Regions from separate parts of the Blautia sp. MSK18_10 genome, predicted to be linked through region 1. Evidence: predicted binding sites of a transcription regulator. Region 1 holds the regulator's gene; each other region holds the start of a gene.
The links. Region 1 encodes NrdR, which represses ribonucleotide reductase genes. Its sites were predicted from a motif close to CACAANATNTTGTG; they were not measured.
Positions count from the first base shown of each region.

Region 2: the regulator NrdR is predicted to act here: its motif matches at 6,799-6,812, upstream of nrdD (anaerobic ribonucleoside-triphosphate reductase).
Region 3: the regulator NrdR is predicted to act here: its motif matches at 5,866-5,879, upstream of LI074_RS00490 (ribonucleoside triphosphate reductase).

Region 1 covers NZ_JAJCGT010000016.1:45,158-55,805, forward strand. The annotation lists gene efp (elongation factor P) at 1-521, opposite strand, end outside; gene LI074_RS08520 (shikimate kinase) at 665-1,189, opposite strand; gene LI074_RS08525 (YqeG family HAD IIIA-type phosphatase) at 1,186-1,689, opposite strand; gene LI074_RS08530 (citrate/2-methylcitrate synthase) at 1,785-3,146, opposite strand; gene gdhA (NADP-specific glutamate dehydrogenase) at 3,638-4,972, shown strand; gene nrdR (transcriptional regulator NrdR) at 5,109-5,558, opposite strand; gene LI074_RS08545 (YlmC/YmxH family sporulation protein) at 5,839-6,093, shown strand; gene sigG (RNA polymerase sporulation sigma factor SigG) at 6,313-7,092, shown strand; gene LI074_RS08555 (CDP-glycerol glycerophosphotransferase family protein) at 7,232-10,120, opposite strand; gene LI074_RS08560 (CDP-glycerol glycerophosphotransferase family protein) at 10,328-10,648, opposite strand, start outside.
Region 2 covers NZ_JAJCGT010000001.1:91,450-102,097, reverse strand. The annotation lists gene dapF (diaminopimelate epimerase) at 1-226, opposite strand, end outside; gene LI074_RS00430 (transporter substrate-binding domain-containing protein) at 561-1,349, shown strand; gene LI074_RS00425 (amino acid ABC transporter permease) at 1,420-2,127, shown strand; gene LI074_RS00420 (amino acid ABC transporter ATP-binding protein) at 2,117-2,857, shown strand; gene LI074_RS00415 (bile acid:sodium symporter family protein) at 2,859-3,809, shown strand; gene LI074_RS00410 (CBS domain-containing protein) at 3,888-4,313, opposite strand; gene asnA (aspartate--ammonia ligase) at 4,422-5,429, opposite strand; gene LI074_RS00400 (hypothetical protein) at 5,718-6,707, shown strand; gene nrdD (anaerobic ribonucleoside-triphosphate reductase) at 6,829-8,964, shown strand; gene arcC (carbamate kinase) at 9,128-10,060, opposite strand.
Region 3 covers NZ_JAJCGT010000001.1:108,349-118,996, forward strand. The annotation lists gene mnmA (tRNA 2-thiouridine(34) synthase MnmA) at 1-1,044, opposite strand, end outside; gene cysK (cysteine synthase A) at 1,227-2,156, opposite strand; gene LI074_RS00480 (RrF2 family transcriptional regulator) at 2,248-2,682, opposite strand; gene LI074_RS00485 (ACT domain-containing protein) at 2,848-3,276, opposite strand; gene LI074_RS00490 (ribonucleoside triphosphate reductase) at 3,311-5,689, opposite strand; gene hflX (GTPase HflX) at 5,905-7,140, opposite strand; gene LI074_RS00500 (tetratricopeptide repeat protein) at 7,165-8,214, opposite strand; gene glmM (phosphoglucosamine mutase) at 8,235-9,581, opposite strand; gene LI074_RS00510 (nucleotidyltransferase family protein) at 9,713-10,630, opposite strand.

The DNA.
Region 1 (10,648 bases):
ATTTTCAGTTTGTCGCCCTGGTTAACGAACAGCGGAACCTGAACCTGTGCACCTGTTTCTACAGTAGCCGGTTTTGTAGCACCCTGTGCTGTATTTCCGGCAAATCCCGGCTCTGTCTCAGTAACTTCAAGTTCTACGAACAGAGGAGGCTCAATAGCAAATACATTTCCGTTGTGGGAACAGATCTTAACCATCTCGTTCTCTTTAACGAATTTAAGAGAATCTCCAACCTGATCTTTTGTAAGACCAACCTGATCGTATGTCTCTACGTTCATGAAGTAGTACAGATCACCATCATCATACAGATACTGCATATCTACACGCTCAATACGTGCAGCCGGGAATTTCTCTGTTGGACGGAAAGATTTCTCAAGAACTGCTCCTGTAATAATGTTTTTGTATTTTGTTCTTACGAAAGCAGCACCCTTTCCTGGTTTTACGTGCTGGAATTCAACGATCTGACATACGTTTCCGTCAATTTCAAGTGTGATACCGTTTTTGAAATCACCTGCTGAAATCATAGTTATATTTCCTCCTTAATAGTACAGTTCAGCAATGCTGTGTCTTTTGACAACAACAGCCGTTCAAAGTGTGTGTCCCTCTCATGCTTTTCTCAGTTTTGTGACACACTCTTATTTAATTTTATAATATTCTGCTGTTTTTTTCAACTATTTTTTACACATGTTTTTAATTTTTCTTCAAGCTGAGCAATCAGATCCTCAAACGGCTTATCTCCTGTGATCATCTCAACATCTGCAAACTTCGCATAAACCGGATCGCGCTGTTTAAGAAGTTTTCTGATCTTATCTTCTTTGTCTTCTCCCTCGATCAGAGGATTGCTGCTGGAATTTTCCAGTCTCTTCTTCAACGTTGCATAAGATCCCTTCAAATATACTATAGTTCCCAGTTTTTTAATATATTTTGCATTCTGTTCCTGCATCGGAAGACCGGACCCCAGAGAAATAATCTTCTGTTCCGGATCATCGATCAGTGCCTTGATCACAGTTGTCTCAAGAGCTCTGTAAAATGGTTCTCCGAATCTGTCAAAGATTTCTTTCATTGTAAGGTTCATCTTCTTTGATACTACGCGGTCAACGTCTACAAAAGGAAGATTGAAATCTTTTGCCAGCCGTTTTCCTACTCTTGTCTTACCTGAACCCATAAATCCTATGATAACAATATGGTTCATGAATTCCCCTCCTCTTTGCGGTAAAAATATAGTACAATTCTTTCAAGATATCGTTTCAGTACGATCTGAATCTCTTCTTTCGGATTGAGTGGTTTCACCAGAATATTCCGGATTCCTGTGCGTTTCGCACCATATATATCAGTAAAGAGCTGATCTCCTATAAAAACTGTATTACTTCTGTCTGTCCCAAGAAGTTCCATTGCCCTGATATAATTTTTTGTTGAAGGCTTGTGTGCATTCTCGATAAACTGCGCTCCTATCGCATCATTAAAAGAAGAAACTCTCTCGTACTGGTTGTTTGACAGAAAACAGCATTTAAATCCAAGTTCCTTCAGATGTGCAAACAGCGCACATGCTCTCTCATCTGCCGGTGCACCATGAGGTACCAGAGTATTATCTATATCAAACAGAAGTCCTCTGTATCCCTGCGCATACAGATCATCGAAGTTTATCACATAGGTCGAATCCAGATATTCATCCGGAAAAAAGCAATTAAACATCCGTAGTCATTTCCTTTATTTATATTTTTTCTGAAAACAAGATCAGCGATAAGTGTCTGACAGTACGCTGTCCCCGAAATACTGAATCATTATGATCAGCGTTCATTAAGAGGAACATATACTGCCGGTTCCAGAACATTCTTATATGCCGGACGGATGATCTTATCTGCATTAATGAGCTCTTCCATACGGTGCGCACTCCATCCTACGATACGTGCAACTGCAAACATCGGTGTATATAATTCCAGTGGCAGATCCAGCATACTGTACACAAAACCGCTGTAAAAGTCTACATTGGCGCTTACACCTTTATAAATACGACGCTCTTCTGCAATTACTTCAGGTGCCAGACGTTCCACCATAGAATACAGGGCATAATCTTTCATTCTGCCTTTTTCCCTTGCCAGAGTTTCCACATATGCCTTGAAAACTTCAGCTCGCGGATCAGACACTGAATAAATCGCATGTCCCATTCCATAGATCAGTCCCTTCCGGTCAAATGCCTCTTTATGAAGAAGTCTCTTCAGATATGTCCGGACCTCGTCTTCATCCTTCCAGTCCTTAACTTCCTTCTTCATATCATCAAACATCCTGACAACTTTAATGTTGGCACCGCCATGCTTTGGTCCCTTTAATGAGCCAAGTGCTGCGGCAATCGCAGAATATGTATCAGTTCCTGATGAGGAAACCACATGAGTTGTGAATGTAGAGTTATTACCTCCGCCATGTTCCATATGAAGGATAAGCGCAATATCCAAGATCTTTGCCTCCAGATGTGAATACTTCTTATCCGGACGAAGCATTCTCAGAATGTTCTCTGCTGTGGTAAGTTCTTTCTTCGGATTATGGATATAGAGACTCTTATCTTTAATATAATGGTTATAAGCCTGATATCCATAAACAGATAAAAGCGGAAATACACTGATCAGATTCAGACACTGTCTGAGCACATTCGGCAATGATGTATCGTCAGGGTTGGTATCATAAGAATATAAAGTAAGCACACTTCTGGAAAGCCCGTTCATGATATCCTTGCTCGGAGCCTTCATTATAACATCACGCACAAAATTTGTAGGAAGTGACCGCTGATTTGCCAGAAGCTGTGTAAAATCTGCAAGCTGTTTCTTATCCGGAAGACTGCCAAATAATAAAAGATAGGTAACTTCTTCAAATCCATATCTGTCATCTTCGATAAATCCCCTGGTAAGATCTTTGATATCATATCCTCTGTAGGAAAGACTTCCAGCACATGGAACTTCTTTGCCATCAACAATCTTTGTGGCTTTCACATTAGAAACCTGAGTCAGGCCTGCAAGAACCCCTTTTCCATTAATATCACGAAGACCTCTCTTCACATCATATTTTGCATACAGAGAAAGATCCAGACTTGTATGTTCCTTGCAAACCTCCGTCAGATTTTCAATTTCAGGTGTTACTTTGGTTTTAAATCCCGCCATGTAATAAATCTCCTTTCTTCACAATTCTCTCGATAATGATTCCCTCCTCGTTTCTGTCATCGCAACAATTTGTAGATGCACATCTCTGTAAATATTATAGCATTTTTTTCTCTTTCGGTCTACATCTTATATATTCTGTTTCTGAATAGAAAAAATCAGATTACCGCTTACTGTTCACGCACTACTGTCCTGCGAGCGTTTTTTAACTTCCATTTGCAGTTTCTTACGGATACATGGCAATATAAGAACCGAAACGTACAGTGCGAATTTACGCAGTTTTTATAAATATACTGTATTTTTTAGAAATTGCTATAAATTGTATGGATGATTTTTAACATTTTCTCATACTTGGCGCCATTTCGCAAGTACAAATTTTGTTCAAAAAATTTTCATAAAAAAATTTTCATTTGGCTCTTTCCATTTGTAACACTTTAGTGTATAATAACGTCGATTTAAAAAATAATTATACGATGGACGAGGAGGAAATCATAATGTCTTATACTGAAGAAGTATACGAAAGAGTCGTAGCACAGAATCCAAATGAGCCTGAATTCCATCAGGCAGTAAAGGAAGTTTTAGACTCCCTTAAAGTCGTAATCGACAAAAATGAAGAGAAATACCGCAAGCTTTCCATTCTGGAACGTCTTGTTGAGCCTGAAAGAATCATCTCTTTCCGAGTTCCGTGGGTAGACGATAAAGGTGTTGTACAGGTAAACAAAGGTTATCGTGTACAGTTCAACAGTGCGATCGGACCATACAAAGGTGGTTTAAGATTCCATCCGTCAGTAAACCAGGGAATCCTTAAATTTTTAGGTTTCGAACAGATTTTCAAGAACTCCCTTACAGGTCTTCCGATCGGTGGCGGTAAAGGTGGTTCAAACTTTGATCCTAAAGGAAAATCTGACAGAGAAGTTATGGCATTCTGCCAGAGCTTTATGACAGAACTTTCCAAATATATCGGTGCTGACATGGACGTTCCTGCAGGTGATATCGGTGTAGGCGGACGTGAGATTGGTTATCTGTACGGACAGTACAAGAGAAACCGCGGATTATACGAGGGTGTTCTCACAGGTAAAGGTCTTTCCTACGGTGGATCTTTAATCCGTACACAGGCTACAGGATATGGTCTTGTATATATGCTGAACGAAATGGTTAAAGCTAAAAACGACACAATCTCCGGTAAAACTCTCATCGTAACAGGTTCCGGTAATGTTGCCATCTACGCAGTAGAGAAAGCTGCCGAACTTGGCGGTAAAGTTGTTGCTATGTGCGACTCCAACGGATATATCTATGATCCGGAAGGAATCAAACTTGACATCGTTAAAGATATCAAAGAAGTAAAACGTGGACGTATCAAAGAATACGCAGATCGCGTAGAAGGCGCTACTTATACAGAAGGAAAAGGTATCTGGAACATCAAATGTGATATCTATCTTCCATGCGCAACTCAGAATGAACTTGACCTTGATGCTGTTAAGATCCTTATTGCAAACGGATGCAAATATGTTGCAGAAGGTGCAAATATGCCTACTACCCGCGAGGCAACTGATTACCTTATGGCAAACGGTGTAATATTTATGCCTGGTAAAGCAGCTAATGCCGGTGGTGTTGCTACTTCCGCACTTGAAATGTGCCAGAACTCTGCAAGACTTTCCTGGACAGCAGAAGAAGTTGATACAAAACTTCATCAGATCATGGTTGATATCTTCCATAAAGTTGATGATGCTTCCAAGCGTTATGATATGGAAGGCAACTATGTTGCAGGCGCTAATATCGCAGGCTTCGAGAAAGTTGTAGATGCTATGATCGCTCAGGGTATTGTTTAATTTATTTTAGTTAATTACCCCCATAAAAATACACATAAAGAGCCGGCGGGATATTATTCTCGTCGGCTCTTTATATTTGCCCGTAAATCCTTTCACACAGAGCATTCATACATTACTGTTCACACAGAACTCTTATTTAATTCATAAACTTCTTCAGCTCGTCCATAAAAGTACTGACATCTTTAAATTCTCTGTATACAGACGCAAAACGTACATAAGCAACTGCATCCAGATCTTTCAAATGTTCCATAACGATCTCACCAATTCTGGTGCTGGAAATCTCTTTCTCTTCGGTATTAAAGATTTCTCCCTCTATGGCATCCATCATCTCTTCAATCTTATCTATGGATATTGGTCTTTTATAGCAGGCTCTCAGAATTCCCGACTGAATTTTACTGCGATTATACTGTTCTCTGTTCTGATCTTTTTTGATCACAGTAAGCGGAATACTTTCCACCTTTTCATATGTGGTAAATCTCCTTCCGCAGGCATCACACAAACGACGGCGACGGATAGAATTGGTATCTTCTACCGGTCTGGAATCAACTACTCTCGTATTATCCTGATTACAAAATGGACACTTCATACGACGTCCCCCTTTAATTCGTATTACTGTTTTCTGCTTATGTACTATATACTTGATTCGGTTAAACGGCTACAAATACGTTACTGTTCACTCCATTCTCAGTAACACAAATACAAACAGTTATATATAGTTTTATTATACTGTATTTCTATTTAAGGTGTCAATAAAAGGACTTGCATAAATTTTTGCAAAAATACATAAATTGTTATCAAACGCATATCAGATTCTGAAAGCATTGGCACGACAGTCTGATTTTAACCGGAAGGACTGTATCTGATTTATGAAAATCTGTGAATTAAAGCAAAAAGAAGTAATTAATATCTGTACCTGCCGCAGTCTCGGATGTCCCATTGATGCGGAATTTGACTGCAAAAGCAGTCAACTCACCGCCCTTATACTTCCAGGCCCCGGAAGATTCTGCTGCCTGTTCGGACGTGATAATGAATATATCATTCCCTGGGAATGTATCAGCCAGATCGGGGACGATATCATCCTTGTGAAAATAGACGAAGAAAAATGTTTCCATAAAGGCTGATATTTCACCGCAGAGAATTGTCAAGGACCTATATTTTTTATATTTTCCCGGTCAAAGTATAAATCCACTGCTATATGAGAATCATTCTTACTGAAGTATATGACAACTATTCGGCAGCCACTGTCCTTTTTTTATTTCCTGAAATGATTTCGGAGGATCCTGGCTCATATCTGCGAATAGTCGGTTTACATCCAGAGATAATAAGGAGGATTCAATAAGATGGCACTGAACAAAGTTGAAATCTGCGGAGTCAATACGTCGAAACTTCCTGTTCTTACAGCAGAAGAAAAAGCGGAACTGTTCAGACGGATCAAAAGCGGCGATGAACAGGCACGTGAATTGTACATTAAAGGAAATCTACGTCTTGTTCTCAGCGTAATACGACGATTTCAGAACAGCAGCGAAAATGCCGATGACCTTTTTCAGATCGGATGTATTGGTCTGATCAAGGCCATTGACAACTTTGATACCACTTTACAGGTAAAATTTTCCACTTATGCAGTTCCAATGATCATAGGCGAAATCAGGCGATATCTCAGGGATAACAACAGTATCCGCGTCAGCCGTTCTCTTCGTGATATTGCATACAAAGCAATCTATACCCGCGAAAATTATATGAAGCAGCACCTGAAAGAACCTACAGTTACCGAAATTGCACAGGAAATTGGTATCGAAAAAGAAATGATCGTATATGCCCTTGATGCTATCCAAAATCCTGTGAGTCTCTTTGAACCGGTCTATACAGAAGGCGGTGATACTCTTTATGTCATGGATCAGATCAGTGACAAAAAAAACAAAGAAGAACGCTGGATTGAAAATCTTGCTCTCCGCGAAGCTATGCAGAGGCTGAACAGCCGCGAAAAGCATATCATAGAACTGCGCTTCTACGAAGGAAAGACGCAGATGGAAGTAGCTCAGGAAATCGGCATCTCCCAGGCACAGGTCAGTCGTCTCGAAAAAAATGCACTGAAATCCATGCGTAATTATCTGCGTCCATAAAATGATAATTCAAGATCCGTATTCAGAAAAGCAGCCTGGCCCAATACCTGCCAGACTGCCTTACATATCTTTTAAAATATACCGTTTTCCGCCTCTTTCCAATGAGGTTCTGATCCGTCTGTGAAGCTTTAATGAAGCTTTAACACTTCAACAAATTCTGCCAGTTTTCTATATTAAATATCTGCTTCACATCCAGAGCCCCTGACATTGCAGGAAAGAACTTCTTCATATCAGTAAATACCAGAGCATAGTCGAACTTTGACATTCCGATCATCCTGCGAAGCTCACGCCTGTAAAAATCCAGAAGCATCTCCGGCACTTCTGTTTTCTTAGATTTCATAAACTTTTTATGACATACATATTCTTCGTCCGTAGCCGGGTAGGAACGCTTCCAGTATAAAACCCTGATTTCTTTTGGCAGACTATTCAGTTTCTCAGAAGACTCCTCTTCTTTTGCACCATTCCCGATCAACGTCACATCAAAATGCTCATAATCCACTTTGTTCAGAAATTCATAGAATGCCTCTGTCTCCTGTGTATCACTGAAATCTCCTGCATATACCAGAAGTTTTACTTTATCTGTCTGATTCAGATATATCGGATTTACCGGTTCTTTTCCATCAAGCAGGACTTCTGCTATACGTTTGCATGCTTTTCCATCATCTCTCGGACATATCTGTTCTCTTGCTTTTTCATACTTCTCTTTACAGGAAGCAGCCACTCCCGGAAGATCCTTCAGAAGTTCACCAAGCTTCTCAGGGGTAGACACTGCCGGTCCCGGAAGTTTGTCAAATCCGAAGTACAGACCTCTATAATCTTCAAAATTCTCCGCATCCGGCACATAAAACAGAATCGGTTTTCCTGTCAGCATGAAATCATAAAAAATACTGGAATAATCAGAAATCAGTACATCTGTCACTGACAAAATCTCATTTGTATCCATTGTTGCAGGAATAAATTTTGTCTGCGCATCACCAGGTTCCATGGCATTCTCTTTCATATAGTGATATACGATCTGATGAAGCTTGACAAAGATCTGATATTCATTTGTATCTATACTGTTCTCCATTACATTGATCAGCTTATAGACATCCTGCAAATCTGTATCCGGACGGCTGTATTGTTCGCCTCTCCATGTCGGTGCATAAAGAATAATCTTTTTATCTTCCTTTACGTCCACTCCGCAATCCTTAAGTTCCTGTATCACTTCTGCTCTGTCACTGTCAAAAAGCTTATCATTACGCGGGAAACCCTCTTCCAGCACTGTGCCTTCATACAGATTCTGCATTTTATACGAATCTTTGTATGCTGTCTTTGTCATATAAGGTCCGGAGGAAACTATATAATCTGCACTGAGCAGATTTCTTGCTGTATTTCCCTGAGAGATATTTGCTCCCGGAATATCAAATCCCATATTCTTCAGAGGAGTTCCATGCCAGGTATCGATCAGTACCTGACCTTCTCTTTTAAGGAAATAGCTTGGAAAGCTTACATTATTTACCAGATATTTCACTGTCGCAAGTTCTTTACAGTATTCCTTTGATTTATATTTTACAAATCGCACGTTCGGATATTTTTCGTATTTTTCAATCTGTTTTCTGTTATCCTCGAAGTCCTCAAGCACCCAGATATGGGTATAATCCTGATACTCTTCTTTTTCAAGAAGATACAAAAACAGAGCATAAGGATTACAGATCATACCACGTCCGCCAAAAGCTTCATAAAGAATTGTATTATCTCTTATCTGGTATTCCTTTACAAACTCGGCATAGCTGGTTCTAAGCGGATATTTCTCCCTGCACTCCAGAATCTGTTCTTCATTTTTCATATAAAAGGTCTTGATTCCCATTACACGATTAAAAAGACGATTCCACTCTTTAACTGCCTTCTCAATGGCAAAGTCCTCAGATTTCCAGATTGCATTTCTGGACATCTCTCTGCGGAGTTCTTCATCATGTGCCAGCTTCAGCATCGCATCTGTAAATTTTTTTGTATCAAAAGCTTCCGGCAGGTATCCTGTTTTTCCATCATCGATGATCAGATCCATCGCTCCTGTATGGAATGCGATGACAGGAAGACCAAATTCAAAGGCTTCCATGATAACCATCGGCCATCCTTCCCACCTGGACGGAAGAAGGAAAACAGAAGAATTCAGGTAATACTTCTCCGGCTCATTTGTATAACCGACAAAATTAACTCTGTCCTCAATACCACGTCTCTTTGCATCCGCCACAATCTGATTCCAGAGATCACCGGCTCCGATAATATCCAGCTGCCATTCATCATCCTGCTTACAGAATTCTTCAAAAGATTCCATCATCAGATCAAGACCCTTGGCATATACAAATCGTGTAGCCATAAGGAAACGCTTGGATTTTGGGTCGCATTTTCTCTCACTCACGAAGCTTCGGGGATTAATTTTAACTTCTGTATCAATATCCAGAAATTTTTTGTAATCGCGCTTATCATAGTCACTGAGAACAATGTATCTGTCCAGCTTCGGCAGATATTCCTGGAGCAGACATTCCTGTTTCCAGAATACGACATTAGGAACATCAAGATATCCGGCATAACAGTTATGCTGCCATCCGATTGTCTTTGCATTCAGCTCCGGCGCCAGCATACCCAGACGAAGGCTTAAACTTGCAGTTGTGATAATAATATCATAATTCTGCTCATTTAAATATTTTACCCATTTTTCTCTGGTCTTTTTCGGGAAAATCGCATCTGCCAGAATATCATTATATTTTTCTTTATTAAAAATCCCATATTTGGCATTCAGTTTCTGAACAAGATAACGCCAGCAGAAAGCCGGTGTATGATGTCGATTGACAAACTCATTATTATCAATAAAGTCAACCTTGATATCCTCACTCATATGATACATATTCCGGTCTTCTTTAAATCTGTCCTGATATACCATGATCGTCACATCATGCTCTTTTACAAGTTCATTCGCAAGAAGTGTGACAACTCGCTTAGTTCCGCCAAGATCAAATATCTTGGTGCACCAAATACATATTTTCATTTATCTTTTTCTCCTGTTATGACTTTCTGATATCTGTATCCTATAGCAATTCCATAAAATAATGCAATCAAGACAGTTCAGCAGAGTGTGAAGGACAAGGAAGATATCTGCAGGCGTGCTGACGCACGGCAAAGATATCTGACGCAGGACTTCACGCTATGATGGACTGGATTGTTTGCAGTAATTTATGGAATTGCTATAATATCATTACATTGTAATGTTAAAATAATCCAACACACGCTGGCAGTAATTGTCACACACATTATGTGTTTTTGCTCTTACACTGGCGCGCTGTTCTTTATAATTATCTTTTCCGTTTTTAATATCCAGGATGAAATTCTCAAAATCCTGCATATTATACATATGTTCGCCAGGCATATATTCCAGCGGATCATCAAACACCCATCCTCTGGATTCCGTATAAGCCTCATAATCATCCAGTGTGAATCCAAGCGGTCTGTCTAACAGCAGATAATCAATCGCAACAGAAGAATAGTCAGAAACCAGCGCATCCGAACAGTTGATAAA
Region 2 (10,648 bases), on a different contig from region 1:
GGATACCGTTTCCGCACATGGCACCCTGGGAACCGTCGAGATTATACATATCCATCTCGCAGTCTGCGATTTTGGATGGCTTGATCAGGATCAGTCCGTCGGAACCGATACCAAAGTGACGGTCACTGACATATCTGGCTACTGCGGAAGGATTTTCCACAGTTTCCTCAAAACAGTTTACATATACGTAATCATTTCCAATACCATGCATTTTTGTAAATTTCATCAGAAAAGCCTCCTTATTTGGTTAAATATTTATACACCTCTTGTATCATATAGAAAAAATGTTATGAAAAAGTGAAAATTACGAATCCTTTACCGGGAAAGTTTTTCTGTGATCTTCATGTAAAAAAACATTTTGCCCTTCCCGGAACAGTTATGTATTATACATTATATGGAAAATATATCTGTTATTCAAGTTTTACCTTGCATTTTATAGAAAGTATGTTAAAATTAAAAACAAAAATATACAACCGAAACGCATAATTATACGCTGTTGTCTGAAGAAGGTAAAAAGATGGCAGCCGTAGATATACTTTCGGATGCGAGGAGGAAAAAAGATGAAAGATCAAAAGAGATTTGCAGCTCTTGCACTCAGTGCAGTAATGGTATTTTCCATGGCAGGAAGCGTATCCGCAGCTCAGAAAGTTGAATCCAAAGATGATCTTGCAGGAGCAACAATCGGTGTTCAGCTTGGTACAACAGGTGACCTTGATGCATCTGATTATGAGAAAGATGGTTCTACAGTAGAACGTTACAGCAAGGGAAGTGAAGCTGTTCAGGCATTAAAGGCAGGACAGATCGACTGTGTGATCATCGATTCACAGCCGGCTCAGAAATTTGTTGAGAATAATGATGATCTCAAGATTCTGGATGAGCCATTCGAGGAAGAAGAATATGCAATCTGTTTAAAGAAAGGCAATGATGAACTTCTTGACAAGATTAACGGAGCTCTCAAGGATCTGAAAGAGGATGGAACTATCGACAGCATCATGGACAATTACATTGGTGAGGATGCCGGTAAGACTCCATATGAATCACCGGAAGATGTTGACCGTTCCAATGGAACTCTGGTAATGGCTACTAACGCTGAGTTCGAACCATATGAATATCATGAAGGTGATGATATCGTTGGTATCGATGCTGATATCGCTCAGGCAATCTGTGATAAGCTTGGATATGAACTGAAAATTGAAGATATGGAATTCGATTCCATCCTTCCGGCCGTACAGTCCGGCAAAGCAGACTTCGGTGCAGCTGGTATGACTGTAACAGAAGACCGTAAATCAAGCGTTGACTTTACAGATACCTATGCAGATGCAAGCCAGGTAATTATTGTAAAGAAATAAGTATTAAAATAACAAATAACAGAGCTGTTGACGATTTGCCAACAGCTCTCTTTTCGGAACAGAGGTTTTTATGAATAATCCTATGATATTAGCGAATGTAAAAGAAGATTTTTATCTGAACTTTATTAAAGATGACCGCTATCTCTGGCTTCTGGATGGTCTGAAAACAACTCTTATTATCACAGTATTTGCGGTAATTGTAGGTCTGATCATCGGTTTCCTTGTAGCAATCATCCGTTCTGCGCACGATAAGTCAGGCTCCTTTAAGATCCTCAATGCGATCTGCAGAGTTTATTTGACTGTAATTCGTGGAACACCAACCATGATCCAGCTGTTGATCATGAATTTTGTAATTTTTGGTGCTGTAAGCATTAACAAGATCATTGTAGGCGGACTTGCCTTTGGTATCAACTCAGGTGCCTATGTAGCTGAGATTGTCCGTTCCGGTATCATGTCCATTGACCAGGGACAGACAGAGGCAGGACGAAGCCTTGGTCTGAATTTCAGCCAGACCATGCGACTGATCATTATCCCGCAGGCATTTAAGAATGTACTTCCTGCGCTGGTAAATGAATTTATCGTGCTGATCAAAGAGACATCCATCATCGGTTATATCGGTATGATGGACCTGACAAAAGGAGCTATGCTGATCCAGAGCCGTACATACAATGCGTTCTGGCCTCTGATGGCAGCAGCAGCGATTTACCTTGTGATCGTTGGAATCCTTACATGGGGGATGAATAAACTGGAAAGGAGATTAAGAACCAGTGAGCGATAAGAATGTACTGATCCAGGTAAAGGATCTGAAGAAAGCTTTTGGTACAAATCAGGTTCTCGATGGAATAACAACAGATATCTGTCAGGGAGAAGTAGTAGCCGTCATTGGTCCTTCCGGTTCCGGTAAATCTACTTTCCTGAGATCACTGAATCTTCTGGAGGTTCCGACAGGCGGACAGATCCTCTTTGAAGGAACTGATATTACAGATCCGAAGGTTGACATTAACAGACACCGTCAGAAGATTGGAATGGTATTCCAGCAGTTTAATCTTTTTCCGCATAAAACGGTAAAACAGAATATTATGCTGGCACCTGTAGAACTGAAGCTGATGACAAAGGAGGAAGCTTCAAAGAAAGCAGACGAGCTTCTGGCACGTGTAGGGCTTCCTGACAAAGCCAATGCATATCCGGATATGCTTTCGGGCGGGCAGAAACAGCGTATTGCCATTGCACGTTCTCTTGCCATGAATCCGGATGTGATGCTTTTTGATGAGCCAACTTCCGCACTTGACCCTGAGATGGTAGGTGAGGTTCTGGAATTGATGAAAGAACTTGCGCAGTCAGGTATGACCATGGTTGTAGTTACTCATGAGATGGGATTTGCAAGAGAAGTGGCAACAAGAGTTCTTTTTATTGATGACGGTAAGATACAGGAAGAGAATACTCCGAAAGAATTTTTCGCGAATCCGAAGAATCCTAGACTGAAAGACTTCCTTTCAAAGGTTTTATAAGATGCTGAGAAAATTTAACAGTTTTATAGAAAAATGGATGGCCCTGGTGACACCGACCTGTCTGTTGCTGGGGGTGTGCTTTCCTGATATTGCCAAATGCGGTCTGCCTTATGTGCCGGCCGTATTTGCATTTATGACATTTGCCGGGGCGTTGAAGTCAAGATTTAAAGATGTGGCAAATGTATTCCGACATCCGGGCTCACTGCTTATTATCATGCTTCTGGTCCATGTGGTAATCCCGACAGCAGCCTGCGGGGCAGGCCATCTTTTCTTTGGAAATAACATGGAGCTGATCACCGGAATGGTACTGGAGTTTGCAGTTCCCACTGCAGTGGTAAGTCTGATGTGGGTGACGATTTATGATGGAAACAGTCCTCTGTCGTTGTCTCTGGTAGTTCTGGATACGGTACTGGCACCTTTTCTGATCCCGGCTACGCTGAAGATCCTGCTGGGCTCTGCGGTGATCATAGATCCTGCCAGGATGATGCGGGAACTGATATTTATGGTTGCGCTTCCTGCTGTTGTTGCGATGGTATTAAATCAGATCACAGATGGAAAAGTAATGGAAACATGGCCGGGAAAGCTGGCGCCTTTTTCAAAGCTGGCACTGATATTTGTGGTAACGTCCAATTCTTCCAAAGTAGCACCATATATCCGGGATATGAATATGCAGAGGGTGAAGGTTGCACTGGCAATCCTTGTCCTGGCTGCTTCCGGATATGCACTCGGCTGGTTTGTGGCGTATATCTTCCGAAAGGATCGCAGTACGGCGGTTTCCATGATGTATGGAACCGGGATGCGCAATATCAGCGCAGGAGCGGTGATCGCAGCTGCATATTTTCCGGGTGAAGTTATGTTTCCGGTAATGATCGGAACTCTGTTTCAGCAGGTGTTGGCAGCATTGTTCGGAAAGCTTCTGGCACAGAAAAAGGAAAAACAGGAATTTTGTTGAGGTCTGCTGAGGCGTTATAAAGAATATAAAAAGAACTGCCGCATTAGCAATTGAAAAATTGCAATGCGGCAGCTCTTTTTATGAATCTGAAGCTTTTATATATTTCTTCAGTTCTTTGTAGCAGTATTTGATGATCTCTTTACGGGTGATGATGCCGATAAAGTATCCCTGATCATCTACAACCGGGACATAATTCTGGTTAATTGCCTTGTCCAGCAGATCTTCCATGTCAGAATCTGCGTGAACTGCCTTATAGGTTGCTCTGCGCGGAATTGCCATAATGGAAATGCTCTCTGCTTCTTTCAGTCCGGGAACATTTAAGGTTTTCATTCCCCAGAGAAGATCACCCTCGGAAATACTTCCTTTATATTTCCCGTCTAGACTCAGAAGCGGAATGCAGGAAAATTTTCTGTGTTCCATTTTCTCAAGAGTCTGACGAAGAGTCTCATTTTCAAATATATATGCTACATCACTTTTAGGTGTTAAAAAAAATAAAATATTCACTGTTGTATTCGCCCCGTTACATTTGTCTGATAAGGCACTCAGATATACATTGTGTATTTACACATCTGTGTGTCTGTGATCTCTGAGTATTCCAGGTTTACGGCTTTTTTACAGAAGCTGTACTCCTTTTGCTGCTGCTTCTTTCATTACTTCTTCCGGCCACAGGGAAGCATGCACTTCACCGATGTGTGCTTTTCTGAGGAAGAACATACAGATACGGGACTGGCCGATGCCGCCGCCGATAGTATATGGAAGTTCCTTGTTCAGGATTGCCTTCTGGAAAGGAAGCTCACGTCTGTCGTCACAGCCTGCGATGGTAAGCTGTCTGTCAAGCGCATCCTCGTCAACGCGAATACCCATGGAAGAAAGCTCCAGAGCAATGTCGAGAACAGGATAATAAACAAGGATATCGCCGTTTAATTCCCAGTCATCGTAGTCCGGTGCACGTCCGTCATGACGTTCTCCGTTGGTTAAGGTTTTGCCGACCTGCATGAGGAATACGGCACCTTTTTCCTTGACAATCTTGTATTCACGTTCCTTTGGAGTGAGATCAGGATACATGTCGACCAGTTCCTGGGTGCTGACAAATGCAATCTCTCTCGGAAGGATTTCTTCGATGTAATCGTACTGAACAGCCATGTATTTTTCGGTTTTGCGGAGAACGCTGTAGATAGCACGTACTGTGGAAACAAGTGTGTCCATGTTGCGTTCTTCCTTGCTGATGATCTTTTCCCAGTCCCACTGATCTACGTATACGGAATGGATATTGTCCAGATCCTCGTCTCTTCTGATCGCGATCATGTCTGTGTAAAGTCCTTCACCATGAGCAAAGCCATATTTCTGTAATGCATATCTCTTCCATTTGGCGAGAGAGTGTACGATCTCAGCATTCTCCGGCTGGCCTTTGATATCAAAGCTTACCGGACGTTCCACGCCGTTTAAGTTATCGTTCAGACCGGATGACGGATTAACGAATACCGGAGCGGAAACACGCAGCAGATTCAGTTTTTGAGCCAGTGTCTGCTGAAAGAAATCTTTCACAGTTTTAATGGCAATCTGGGTATCGTGAAGATTTAAAGATGACTGATACCCGTCAGGAATTTTAATCTGTTCCATGAGTGGATTCCTCCTGTAATTTCTGTATTTGCATATTTTATGGCAAACTGATAAAAAATATTGTTGTTTACTGAATATCCATTATCTTTTCCCACGCTATTATAACAGGAAAATGGTAGTTTGACAATTATTACTGTTCATTTGGAAGTATCTCGCGGGATATTATGGTTACGGAGAACAGAACGAACAGTAACACAATTTCAGCTTTGCAAGATTGGGGCGAAATGTTAAAATAAATGTGTAAATGAATGAAGCGTTAAATTTATATAAAACTTAGGGGGAAGATATATGGGAAAAAGGTGTCAGGTCTGTGATGGACCAATTGTAAACGGCAGGTGTAAATATTGTGGAATGCCATATAGAAATGATATGGAACTGTATCATCTGAACGAAGACCGTTCAGAGCACTATCGTCATGCTTCGGCAAAGGTGAAAAAAGCAATGGCAGAGAACGAGATCCCTTTGTCTGACAGAAATAAAACAGTTCCCAAAGCTGCAAAAACTTCGTCTGCCAGAACACAGACTATTAGAACGCAAAATACAAAAGTACAAACTTCAAGAATACAAACATCAGGGACAAAGAAAACATCAGGTCAGTCGTACAGCGCACAGACTGCCCGTACATACAGCACCGGAAAAAAGACAGCAAAAAGTGAGAAGAAAAAGAGCGGCAAGGCAGGCAAAATTTTCTGGATCATTGTGCTGATTCTGATGGTAATAATAGGTCAGATGGCAGAGAATTGGGATACGATTGGATACAGGATAGAAGAATTTATCTATGATGAGTTTGACATAGATCTCAACAGTATTTTTGATGACAGCAGTTCTGATGAAGTAAATGAGAGTAATAAGAATAATGAAAGTAATGAAAATAATGAAAGTAATGAGAATAACTGGACAGATGACTGGTCTGAGACTATCAGTGCAGTAAAGAACGGACAGGATGAACAGAGGGGCAATCCGGACTGGTATATGTTCACCGGAGAGAATTATATTGTCAGAACGGATGATACTGCATCAGAGATTGGCGATATAGATGCCAGTGACCAGGGGTATGATTTTACAATAGATCCGGGAGAATACAGGATAGTGTCCGGCTGGGAGAAGGTTGCTCTGGAAATCAGAAGTTCTTCAGGAAAAGATGAAACTGTAAAATTTGACGAAGCAGACCACGAGGAGAAAATAGAATTACATGCCGGGGATGAGGTATCTGTGGTATCTCTGGATGGTCAAGATAATTATCTTGCCATGTATCAAATTCAGCAATATGACGAATAATTTTTTGCCCCTTTCTTTTTGTCAGAGACTGTGCTATACTTGTTAAACGTACCACATATAGAGAGAATTGTGGTGAATGAAAGAAAAAAAATACTATATATTGTATATGGGAGCAAAAGGTATGATATATGTTATAAAGAAAGATGGTACGAGAGAAGAGTTTAATTCACAGAAGATCGTAGCAGCAGTAAATAAGTCGGCAGCCAGAATTTTATACACATTTTCGGATAAAGAGAAGGAATTTATCTGCCAGTTTGCGGAAGAACATGCGGAGGCACTGGGAAAGAATGAGATAGAGATCCAGGAGATGCACAACATCGTAGAGGGAGCACTTGAGAGAGTGAACCCGGCAGTGGCTAAGAGCTACCGCGATTACAGAAATTACAAACTTGACTTTATCCATATGATGGATGATGTATATACCAAGAGTCAGGCAATCCGTTATATTGGTGATAAGAGTAATGCCAATACAGACAGTGCGCTTGTAGCTACAAAGCGAAGCCTGATCTTTAATGAACTGAACAAAGAGCTTTATCGTAAATTTTTTATGAATCGTAATGAACTTCAGGCATGTAAAGATGGTTATATTTATATTCATGACCAGTCTGCACGTCTGGATACCATGAACTGCTGTCTCTTTGATGTGGCATCTGTACTCAGCGGCGGATTTGAGATGGGAAATGTATGGTACAATGAGCCTAAGACACTGGATACTGCGTTTGATGTTATGGGTGATATTATCCTGAGCACTGCTGCACAGCAGTATGGCGGATTCACAGTACCGGAAGTAGACAAGATCCTTGCACCTTATGCACAGAAGAGTTACGATAAATATATCCAGGAATTTATGAAATACTCTGACGAGAGCTGGACAGGACGTGAAGAACGTGCGATCGAGTATGCGCTTGACAAAGTCCGCAGAGATTTTGACCAGGGATGGCAGGGGATTGAGTATAAGCTGAATACAGTCGGATCTTCCAGAGGGGATTATCCATTTGTAACTGTAACTCTTGGACTTGGAATAAAGCAGTTCGAGAAGATGGCAAGTATTTCTCTTCTTGAAGTGCATAAAGGCGGACAGGGTAAGGCAGGACGCAAGAAACCGGTACTCTTCCCGAAAATCGTATTCCTTTATGATGAAAATATCCATGGAAAAGGCAAGATCAGTGAGGATGTATTTGAGGCAGGGGTTGACTGTTCTGCCAAGACTATGTATCCGGACTGGCTGTCCATGTCAGGAAAAGGATATATTTCCAGTATGTACAAGCAGTATGGAAAGGTTATAAGTCCTATGGGATGTCGTGCGTTCTTAAGCCCCTGGTACGAGAGAGGCGGTATGTATCCGGCAGATGATAAGGATGTTCCTGTGTTTGTGGGAAGATTTAACATCGGTGCGGTAAGCCTTCATCTTCCAATGATCCTTGCCAAAGCCAGAGCAGAGAGCAGGGATTTCTACGAAGTGCTGGATTTCTATCTTGAGATGATCCGTAATCTGCATATCCGTACCTATGATTATCTGGGACAGATGCGTGCGTCAACCAACCCGCTGGCATATTGTGAGGGAGGATTTTACGGTGGACATCTGAAACCGAATGAAAAGATTGGCAAGATTCTGAAACCAATGACAGCATCCTTCGGAATCACTGCATTAAATGAACTCCAGGAACTTTACAATGGCAAATCCATTGCTGAAGACGGGCAGTTTGCACTGGATGTGCTGAAATATATCAACAGGAAAGTAAATGAATTTAAAGAGAAAGATGGTTATCTTTATGCAATTTATGGAACACCGGCAGAGAGTTTATGCGGACTGCAGGTGGAACAGTTCCGTAAGATGTATGGCATTGTGAAAGGGGTTTCTGATCGTCCTTATGTAAGCAACAGTTTCCACTGTCATGTGACTGAAGATGTAACTCCGATTGAAAAACAGGATCTGGAGGGACGTTTCTGGGAGTTGTGCAACGGCGGTAAGATTCAGTATGTACGTTATCCGATCGATTATAATCGTGAAGCAATACGCACTCTGATCCGCAGAGCCATGTCTTTGGGATATTATGAGGGAGTAAATCTTTCCCTTGCTTACTGTGATGACTGCGGACATGAGGAACTTGAAATGGACGTGTGTCCGGTCTGCGGTTCCAAGAATCTGACAAAGATTGACCGTATGAACGGATATCTTTCCTACAGCCGTGTGCATGGTGATACTCGTCTGAACGAAGCGAAGATGGCAGAGATTGCGGAACGTAAATCTATGTAATATCAGGTCAGGGGTAAACTTTTGAATCTGACATCATAATATGATAATTAAAAGACATATACCGGCAAGATGATATGTATTGCTCTGGTATATGTCTTTTTGTATTGTCAGATAAAATATAGCAATCCTCTTAAATGTATTATTTACGAGGATTGCTATAGAATCATTTAATGATAGTTCCGGTTTTTTCGAAATATCCATCCTTTGCATGCGCAATATCTGTGATGATCGTTCTTCTGTTATCTCCCTTTTCGATAAAAGAGATTCCGGCTTCGAATTTAGGAAGCATGGAGCCTGGGGCAAACTGATTGTCAGCCATATATTTCTTAGCATCATCTACAGAAATTGTATTAAGATATTCTTCGTTGTCCTGACCGAGGTTCAGACTTACTTTCTCAACACTGGTAAGGATCAGAAGAGTATCTGCATTTAATTCCTGTGCAAGAAGTCCGCTGGAAAGGTCTTTCTCAATGATCGCACTTGCACCATGAAGATCGATTCCCTGTTCCATAACCGGGATTCCGCCGCCGCCTGCTGCGATTACTACCTGGCCCGCATCTACAAGTGTGCGGATTGTTTCAAGCTCTACGATTTTCTGCGGTTTCGGAGCTGCCAGGATTCTTTTATAAGTGCCGTCAGCCAGTTTAGTGACAAAGTTTCCCTTGCTTTCTTCAGTTTCAGCCTCTTCTTCTGTAAGGACACGTCCGATGATCTTCTCAGGTTCAGCGAAAGCATCATCATATGGATCAATGACAACCTGTGTAAGGATAGTAGCTACCGGTTTATAAATACCGCGGGAAATAAGTTCTGCGCGGATTGCGGTCTGGAGATCATATCCGATATAGCCCTGACTCATTGCCGAACATACGGACATAGGTGCAAATGTATAGTCAGGATGTGTTTTGCCAAATTCATTCATGGCTGTGTGGATCATTCCGACCTGTGGACCGTTACTGTGGGAAATGACTACACGATTTCCGGCTTCTACAAGATCTGCGACAGCTTTGGCTGCTTTTTTTGTAGCGATTTTCTGCTCCGGTAAGGTGGTTCCTAATGCTCTGTGGCCCAGTGCAACTACTGTAATTTTTTCGCTCATGGGAATTACCTCGATTCTTTCATGTTCTGTAAATATGATATCTGCGGGGTGATCTTATATATAAAGATTTTTGAAATTTTTTATCACTGATATCATAAATATTCAATCATATTGATATCCTACATTATAAAAGACTGCCAGTAGAATTGCAATAGAAAATAACTCAAAAAACACCTCGCGGGATATTATCAGTGAACAGTAACAAAAAACAAACAGCTCTCACATTTCTGTGAGAGCTGTTTTGTTTTTTTGAGGGGGGAGATAGAGAGTGGTTTTTCATCTATCCAAGACCTATTATATGGGAAAATTATGTTCAAAGTATGTCGAATTTCTGAAACAATCGGTAAATTTATAAAAGAATTATAAACAAATACGAAAAATAAAAAGTGGTATCTTGTTTTTATAGCATAGACATGCTAAAGTAGATTCATCGGCAACAGCCGTTATCAGTATTCTTATTTTCACGCACCGGTCCGGTGCAAAAATTTCCAATTATTTATTGATAGTCCGGGAGATGGTTTTGAATCCTGAGCAGAAACTCTGAAAATCTTATTTATTGTGCAAAACAGAGAGGAGAGATGCGTATGT
Region 3 (10,648 bases), on a different contig from region 1:
GATATCTCCATCATATAACACAACTGCCTGCCCTCTGGTGATAGCTCTCTGTGGTTTATCAAAACGCACGTGCAGCACTCCATCTTCCGTCTGCCATGCTACGGCCTCCTGCTCCGGATGACGGTAACGGATCTTTGCTTTCAGTCTCATTGGCTCCTTCAGAGATTCACAGGAAATCAGATTGACCTTTGTTGCAGTCAGTTCCGAATGGAAAAGATCCTCATTATTTCCCAGAACCACCTGATTGGTCTTTGGAGAAATATCACACACATACAGTCTGGATGCTGCCGGAATACCAAGTCCTCTTCTCTGGCCAAGTGTATAGTGGATGATTCCTTTATGTTTACCAAGAATGTTTCCTTCTGTATCTACAAAATCGCCCGGGATTGATTTACGTCCTGTGTACTGTTCAATAAACTTTGCATAATCACCGTCCGGTACGAAACAGATATCCTGGCTATCATGCTTTCTGGCATTAACAAAGCCATGCTTCTCTGCGATCTCACGCACTTCCGTTTTGCGAAGCCCGCCAAGAGGCAGGGAAATATGCGCAAGTTGCTCCTGTGTCAGCATATAAAGCACATAACTCTGATCCTTCGTATCATCCACAGCTTTCTTTAATAAGTAACGGTTCTTCTCCTCATCATATTCCACACGTGCATAATGTCCGGTTACAATATAATCATACTCCAGTTCACGCATTCTCTGAAACATCTTGTCAAATTTCAGATAACGATTGCAGTCAATGCAGGGATTTGGCGTGGCTCCATGCTCATAGGCATCCACAAAGCGGTCCATAACATCCTCTTTAAACCTCTCGGAAAAGTTAAAAACATAGTACCTGATCCCCATTCTGTAGCAGACATTTCTGGCATCCTCCACATCATCCAGAGAACAGCAGGTTTTCTCTCTCTTTACTCCTATGTCCTCATTGTGAAATAATTTCATGGTAGCACCGATACATTCATCACCGGTTTCCTTTGTAAGCAGAGCTGCCACAGAGCTGTCCACTCCGCCGCTCATTGCGATAATTGCTTTTCTCATTTTTATTCCATCCTGTTCTGTGATCCGATTACACGGAATATTATTGTTTATGATAATTTTATTTATGTTATGATAGCTGTTCTGCAAAATACTGAACAGTTACATAAAAATCATTTGTACAGCATATCTATTCTAACACATTTATGTAAAATAAAAAAAGCCCTAAAAAGGGCTTTTTTATTTTACACAAATAATGGAGTAGAATAGTAACGGTCACCGGAGTCCGGAAGAAGAGCTACGATTGTTTTTCCTTTATTCTCCGGTCTCTTAGCCAGCTGGATTGCCGCATAGAGAGCCGCACCGGAAGAAATACCAACAAGAATTCCCTCATGTTTGGCGATCAGCTTGCCAACTGTAAAAGCATCCTCATTCTCAACCGGAAAAACCTCATCATAAACCTCTGTATTTAATGCCTTCGGAACAAATCCCGCACCGATTCCCTGAATCTTATGCGGACCGCTCTTTCCCTGAGAAAGTACAGGGGAAGTTGCAGGCTCTACTGCCACTACTTTCACGTCAGGATTCTGGGATTTCAGATATTCACCAACACCGGTGATCGTTCCGCCTGTACCAACACCTGCCACAAAAACATCTACCTGTCCGTCTGTGTCTCTCCAGATTTCCGGACCTGTGGTCTTTTTGTGGATCGCAGGATTTGCAGGGTTATCAAACTGTCCCGGGATAAAACTGTTCTCATATTCCTTCGCAAGTTCGTTTGCTTTGGCGATTGCGCCATTCATACCTTTTGTTCCATCTGTCAATACGATTTCTGCACCGTATGCTTTCAGAATATTCCTTCTCTCAACACTCATTGTCTCAGGCATCGTAAGTATCACTCTGTATCCTTTGATTGCAGCAAGAGAAGCAAGACCGATTCCGGTGTTACCTGATGTAGGCTCGATGATCACTGCGCCAGGCTTCAGAACGCCTCTCTCTTCAGCGTCTTCGATCATACTCAGGGCGATACGGTCTTTGGCACTTCCTGCCGGGTTAAAATACTCAAGCTTCACAAGTATTCTCGCTTCCAGCCCAAGCTCTTTTTCAAGATTTCCAACCTCAAGGAGAGGAGTATTTCCAACCAGTTCCGCTGCATTTTTATAGATTTTTGCCATGAGTTCGTCCTCCTTATTTCATACTAAGTATATATGAATTATATGTTATATACATAATATTCTATAAATCCACTGTTGTCAAGAGGGAAAATCAAATTACATAATCATTTCCCATCTCTTCATACCAGTCTTTAAGATCCTGCAATGTAACCTTATCCAGTACTCCCTCAATAGCTTCATCAAGCATCTTCCAGAGACGGAGTGTGACGCATTCCCCGGCTCTGCTGCACTGATTCGGTTCGTCCTCCAGACAGGCTACCGGCTTCATGCTGCCTTCTGTCAGTCTCAGAATAGTTCCCACCGTATATGTTTCCGGCTCTCTGGCAAGCATATAACCGCCCTGTGCCCCTCTCAGGCTCTTTACATATCCCGCCTTCTTTAATGATGAAATAATCTGTTCCAGATATTTTTCTGAAATATTTTCCCTTGCAGAAATATCTTTGATCTTGACCAGTTCTCCTGTATTATGAACTGCAAGATCAAGCATAAGTCTCAGAGCATATCTTCCTTTTGTAGAAATCTGCATTTTTCAAAACCTCCTGATTAAATTTCGTCGGATTATCATTGTTTTCTTTTATTATATAGTATTCCTAGTCATATAGTCAAGATGTATTCAACTTTCCTATATGAATATACAAAAAATCACAGAACCATCCCCAGTCCTGTGATTCTCTCACTGTCTTATACAGTATTATTTCTCCAGTTCTTCTGCTGAAGTAAATACATTAAATCCATTATTCTTAAGAATGCATTCTGTCACTGCACCATCCTCCGTCTGAAGAATTACTACAGGTCTGAGATCTTTTCTGTGGAAAGAAGTATAAATATAGTCAAGACTTACATTACTGTCTGATGCTACTTTCAGGAGTTCATCCAGACCGCCTACCTGATCTTTCATATCAACTACGATCGCCTGTGTAATACGATTCATATATCCACTCCTGTTTAAAACAATTTCCGCTTTATCCGGATCGTTGCAGATCATACGGAAGATTGCAAACTCCGGTGCATCGAAGCATGCAAATCCATAAATATTAATCCCGTTATCTGCAAGTATCCCTGTCACTCTTTTCAGACTTCCTGCTTTATTTTCCACAAATACAACATTCTGTTTGATCATCTCTTTTATCCTCCGGTCAACTCTCTCAGTATCTTTATAATCCCTCATCCACATATTTCTTAATATTGGATGTATTTACATATTTCGTCATATGCTCACCGTCTGTGATCACCAGAGTCGGAGCCTGCATAATTCCAAACTCCTTCACCATCTCCGGATTCTTCTCCGCATCAATAATCTCGAACTCCCTGCCTTCCAGTATCTTCTTCGCCACTCTGCAGTTCGGACAGGTACTGGTTGTAAACAGGTATTTATGTGATGCCACAGGTTCTATCTTCACATCATCCTTAGTCACAGTAACTACACTGGCATGAACCGGCTGTATTTTTCTGATATCTGAATGCATCACATCATAAAGCGTACGGTTCTTATACTCCTGTGCTTTACCGTCATTCCAGTTCTGTACAGGTCTGTAATATCCTGTGATACGACTGTAAACCTCCGCCTTCTTACCACATTTCGGACAAGTGAAATGCTCTCCGCTGATGTAGCCATGTTCCTTACATACAGAATAGGTCGGCGAAATCGTATAATACGGCAGTTTATAATTCTCTGCGATCTTACGTACCAGTGCTGCTGCTGCTTTCCAGTCAGGAAGCTTCTCACCGATAAATGCATGGAATACAGTACCTGATGTATAAAGCGTCTGCAGATCATCCTGAATATCCAGTGCATCAAAAATATCTGTGGTATATTCAACCGGAAGATGAGAACTGTTTGTATAATAAGGAGTATCCCCTTCCTTGCCTGCAGTCTTAATATCCGGCCAGCGTTTTCTGTCGTGTTTGGCCAGACGATAGGCAGTAGATTCAGCAGGAGTTGCCTCAAGATTAAACAGTTCTCCTTCGTACTTCTCCTGATAATCGGACAGACGTTCCCGCATATGAAGAAGAACTTCTTTTGTAAACCTCTGCGTACGCTCATCAGACATATCTTTTCCCAGCCAGCGGGCATTCAGACCAACCTCGTTCATTCCCACCAGTCCAATGGTAGAGAAATGATTGGAAAAGCTTCCAAGATATCTCTTTGTATAAGGATATAATCCCTCATCCAGCAGCTTACCAATTACTTCACGTTTAATATGCAGAGAACGTGCGGAAATATCCATTAAGCGATCCAGACGATTGTAAAACTCTTCCGGTGTCTTGGAAAGATATGCGATACGCGGCATATTTATAGTTACTACCCCCACAGAACCGGTACTCTCTCCTGATCCGAAGAAACCACCGCTCTTCTTGCGGAGTTCTCTCAGATCCAGACGCAGACGGCAGCACATACTGCGGATATCACTTGGTTTCATATCACTGTTAATATAGTTTGAGAAATACGGTGTTCCATATTTGGATGTCATCTCAAAAAGAAGGCGGTTATTCTCTGTATCAGACCAGTCAAACTCATTTGTTATGGAATAGGTCGGAATAGGATACTGGAACCCGCGTCCGTTGGCATCCCCCTCGATCATGGTCTCAATAAATGCCTTATTGATCATATCCATCTCTTTTTTGCAGTCTTTGTACTTGAAATCCATATTCTTTCCGCCTACGATAGCCGGAAGCTCTGCAAGATCATCCGGTACTGTCCAGTCCAGCGTAATGTTGGAGAAAGGTGCCTGTGTTCCCCATCTGCTTGGGGTATTGACTCCATAAATAAAAGACTCAATACATTTCTTCACTTCCGGATAGCTTAAATTATCTGCCTTGACAAAAGGTGCCAGATAAGTATCAAAGGATGAGAAAGCCTGCGCTCCGGCCCATTCATTCTGCATAATCCCAAGAAAGTTTACCATCTGATTGCAGAGAACACTCAGATGCTTTGCAGGTGAAGATGTGATCTTGCCTTCAATGCCGCCAAGTCCCTCCTGAATCAGCTGTTTCAGTGACCATCCTGCACAATATCCGGTCAGCATGGACAAGTCATGAATATGAATATCCGCATTTCTGTGTGCATCTGCGATTTCATTGTCATAAATCTCAGACAGCCAGTAATTTGCAGTAACTGCACCAGAGTTGCTTAAGATCAGACCTCCAACTGAATAAGTAACTGTGGAGTTCTCCTTTACACGCCAGTCCTCAACCTTCACATAACTGTTTACGATTTCTTTGTAATCCAGAATCGTTGACTTCATGTTGCGAACCTTTTCCCTCTGCTTGCGGTAAAGAATGTAGGCTTTTGCCACATCTGCATATCCGGCCTGGATCAGCACATTCTCCACACTGTCCTGAATTTCTTCTACTGTAATCTTATTATCTGTAATCTTTTTCTGAAAATCAGAAGTAACACGCAGCCCTAAGAGATCAATCATCTCTTCGCTATAATTTTTCTCTTTTGCATCAAAGGCTTTATGGATAGCCGCTGTGATCTTGCCTATTTTAAACTCATCCACTTCGCCATCACGTTTTACTACCTGAAACATATCTAATGCCCCCATTTTCTCTTGTTAATCTGTTTCTCCTGCATATTCTTACCGGAGATATTTCTGTCGTTACTGTCTACTTTGCTCTGAGTAACACTGTAGATTCATTGTATCAGAGTATCACCGGTTCGTCAACACGCAAAATACCACATAATGTTCCTCATTTTCGCAAAAGGCACAATATATGGTATTTTCTTATTTTTCAAAATATTTTTTTATACAACTCTGGCGTAGATTTCTTTCGGCACCCTTGCCTTCACAGCAATCCCTTCCTCCGTGTATTCCTCTGAGATAAGCTGCCCATATTCGCGGATCAGCTGGATTTTTCCTGCTTCCTGATAAGGGAAAAGGCGCTCCACATAAATCTGTTCTTCAGCAAGAAGCTTCTCCAGAAGATCATTCAGATCTGCAAGACCCTCGCCTGTCTTTGCAGAGACCTTCAGCGTATAGTCCGATTTAAAATCTCGCAGTACGCATGCCCCCGGCGCATCCTGCTTATTAAAGAGTGTGATGATCTTCTTTCCCATCACTCCCAGTTCTTTTAATGTCTCATATACCACATGCATCTGCATCTCTGCCTGCTGATTGGAAGAATCTACCACATGGATAATATAATCTGCATATTTGGCCTCTTCCAATGTGCTCTTGAATGCTTCGACCAGATGATGCGGAAGCTTATGGATAAATCCAACCGTATCTGTGAGAAGAATCTGCTGTCCGTCCTTCAAATTTAAAAGTCTGGTAGTTGGATCCAGTGTAGCAAACAGTTTATCCTCTGATAAAACCTCTGAGCCTGTCAGTGTGTTCAGCAGCGTAGATTTTCCCGCATTTGTATATCCTACGATCGCAGCAGTCTTCATATTGCCTCTGGCCCGGCTGGAACGGATCAATTCCCTGTGTTTCTCCACCTGGGATAATTCCTGCTTCAAAGCAGAGATCCTTGTACGGATAAGACGACGGTCTGTCTCCAGCTTTTTCTCTCCCGGACCTCTGGTTCCGATTCCACCTCCCAGACGGGAAAGAGATTCCCTGAGACCGACCAGACGGGCAGATCTGTAGCGAAGCTGTGCAAGCTCTACCTGTATTTTACCCTCACTGGTTATAGCTCTCGCTGCAAAAATGTCCAGAATCAATAATGTCCTGTCCATCACCTTACAGTCCAGTTCCCGCTCCAGATTATTCAGCTGTGCAGGAGAAAGTTCGTCATCACAGATAATTCCGGTTGCATCCATAGCATATACCAGTGCACGTACTTCCTCTATCTTTCCTTTTCCAATATAAGTTCCGGGATGCACAGACTCACGATTCTGAATGATTCTTCCCACTGTAACAGCTCCCGCAGTTGATGCAAGCTCCTTCAGTTCATCCAGGGATTCTTCCACATTATCATGATCATCCGTCTGCACTCCCACAAGAACCACCCGTTCTTCAAGCTTTCCAAATTCTTCCATAAATTCTCCTCAGTCAGATGGATATTACACACGCGTTTTAAGAAATGCAAGTTCCTTCTTAACAGTTTTATCTTCCGGGTATAATTCCAGATATTCCTGTGCTTTCTGCAAAGCAGTCTGAAAATCCAGTTTCTTCTCATAGACTACGATCTCATTAAACAGCAGACTCTGCATATCCTCCGCTCCTGCCACATGGATTCCGCTTTCTATATCAGAAAGGGCACTGTCATAATCCCCATCCTCTATATCACACAGTGCAAGTCCGTTAAATCCTTTGGCTCCGTTTTCTGCCTGTGATACATACTGCTGAAACATTGCTTTTGCATTTGCGCTGTCTCCTTTATCCATATATACCATACCAAGCAGAACCAGTGCCTCCGTATTATCGCCGTCTATGGCCTGTTTCAGTTCACTTTCAGCATTTTCATAATCATCCATATAATAATAAACTCTGCCGCGGTCACAATGATCCTCTGCATTTTTTGCAGTTCCTGACAAAGCAGCTTCCAGATAACGGGTTCCGTCTGCTTCCATATCCCTGTTCAGATATGCCCCGTAGATCTGGATAGCTCTGTCATAAGTTGCATCTTCGCCGTAGGCCTGTTCAAAATTAGCAGAAGCTTCCTCATAGGAATCCATGGCCAATGCTGTTTCTCCCGTAAGGAAATACAGATCCGCATCCATTTTATAGTTTTCTGCCAGAGTCTGGCAGTCTTCCAGCGCTGCCTCATAATCCTTTACTTTGAGATAAGCCACAGCTCTATACGACAGAATATCTTTCTTTAATGCTTTGCCAACTTTGTCACATTTAAGCGCATCATTGAAATATGTTATGGCTTCTTCATAGTTTCCAAGCTTGAGTTTCGCTACACCTGCACCTCTGTACGACTGTGCAGGCTTCACTCCTTCAGAAATTGCTGTCTCGTATTCTTCAAGTGCTGCCTCATAATTTCCCTGTTCCAGATCCTGTGCAGCCTGTTTATAATTCTTTGTATTTCCCACATTGCAGCCTGTCAGAAGTCCAAGGCTTAAGCAGACAGCAGTCAGAAATAATCTTTTTTTTCTGTTATACATGTAATTCCTTTGCCAGTAAATCAGTCAATGAGCAATCCTTCAGATTCCATTACCTTTACTACATGATCAACATTCTCAAGGCAGAGTTCATCTGTTCCGGCTTCTACCATAACACGAATCAATGGCTCTGTGCCACTCTCGCGTACCAGAATACGCCCATCACTTCCCAGTTTCTTTGCAACTTCCTCTACAGCAGCAACTACCTTCGGATTCTCTCTCGCAGTCTTCTTGTCTGCCACCCGGACATTTCTGAGAAGCTGTGGATAAACCTTCATTTCCCTTGCCAGATCACACAGAGTTGCTTTCTTCTCTACACACGCTTCCATTACCATGAGAGAAGTAAGGATTCCATCACCTGTTGCAGCGTAACGGCTGAAAATAATATGTCCGGACTGCTCACCGCCAAGACTGTATCCATTCTCCATCATATTCTCTGCCACATATTTATCTCCTACTGCAGTCTGCTCATATTTCATACCCTCTCTCTCCAGAGATTTGTACAGACCGAGGTTTGACATAACAGTGGTTACTACTGTATCATCTTTTAATCTGCCCTGCTCCTTGAGATATTTTCCACATACATACATAATCTTATCACCGTCGACCACATTTCCCTTATGGTCAACAGCAATACAGCGATCTGCATCACCATCATAAGCAAAACCGATATCCAATCCATTGTCCACAACATATTTCTGCAGGACTTCAATATGGGTAGAGCCACAGTTTGTATTGATATTTGTACCATCCGGCTGGTTATTGATCACATAAGTCTTTGCCTGAAGTGCCTCAAATACACTCTTTGCAATAGCTGAAGAACTTCCGTTTGCACAGTCAAGCCCTACTTTAATGCCTTTGAAATCCCTGCTTGGAATAGAGATCAGATGTCCGATATAACGATTTCTTCCTGAAGCAAAATCCACAGTGCGTCCAATATCTTCTTTAGTTGCCAGAGGAAGATCCTCGATCAGGCCATCCAGATATGCTTCAATCCTTGCTTCTACTTCCGCTTCAATCTTCTGTCCGTTTCCATTGAGAAGTTTGATACCATTATCATAGAATGGATTATGGCTTGCGGAGATCATAATACCACAGTCAAAATCCTCTGTACGTACTGCATAGGAAACACTTGGGGTCGTCGTTACATGAAGAAGATATACATCTGCACCGGACGCTGTCAGACCTGCAACAAGTGCATATTCAAACATATAACTGCTTCTTCTTGTATCTTTTCCAATAACAATCTTAGCTTTATGGTCTCTTCCATAATACCAGCCTACGTAGCGCCCCACCTTAAATGCATGATCTACTGTCAGTTTAACATTTGCTTCTCCACGAAATCCATCTGTTCCAAAATATTTTCCCATAATTGCTCTCCTTTACTTTTTACAATATCCTCTGTTTCTGCACTGCATACTGTATTTCCCGGATCACACCCAAAACTGCTTTTAATCAGATCAGACATGTCTCCTGCGAAAGCTGCAGATATCTGCTTAACTTATTGATAAAGTCCCTGAGGATATATACCCGCTTCTGTAAGATTTTTAAATGCTCTCATTACTGCTTCTTTATCTTCCTGATAGGTTACACCAAACCATGTATCCTTTGTCTCCAGGACATCAACTTCAGCACTTTCATTTTTGATCAGATGGTCAACTAACTCCGGAAGCAGATATTCCTTTTTTGTATCTTCCGGTGCGAGTCCACTGAGAAATTCTGCAAATCCTTTCTCGAGAACCTCCATAAAGTCCGGCGTCAGTCCCCACATATTCATGGACACCAGATCCTTTACATCCAGTTCCTGCACACTTCCGTCCGCATTTCTTGACTCTGCACCTGTGGCAGTCTTAAATATATCATGCGTCTCTGTCACACCTGTAAGCCGTCCATTCTCAATATGGCAGATTCCTCTGGTAACGCTTCCATTATCGCTCAATGTATTTCCAAGCCTGAAGCCGGCCATACAGATATGGAGTTTTCCGTCCTTTGGCTGTTCCTGCACAAGATAATCATGCACCTTCACATAAGCTTCTTTTCCATAATAATCATCTGCATTGATAACAATAAATGGCTCATCCAGAACCTTCTTTGCAGCAAGTACAGCCTGTCCGGTTCCCCAGGGTTTCGTGCGGTCAGCCGGTTTCGTAAATCCCTCCGGCAGATCATCAAGCTCCTGGAATACATATTCTACTTCCGTAATTTTCTCAATACGCTCGCCGATCACTCTGCGAAACTCTTCTTCCAGATCTTTACGGATAATAAACACTACTTTGTTAAATCCGGCTTCCAGCGCATCGTGGATGGAATAATCCATAATAATCTCTCCACATGTTCCCACCGGTGCAAGCTGCTTGATTCCTTTTCCAAAACGACTTCCGATTCCTGCCGCCATAATTACAAGTGCTGTTTTCTGCATAAATATTTTCCTCCTGAC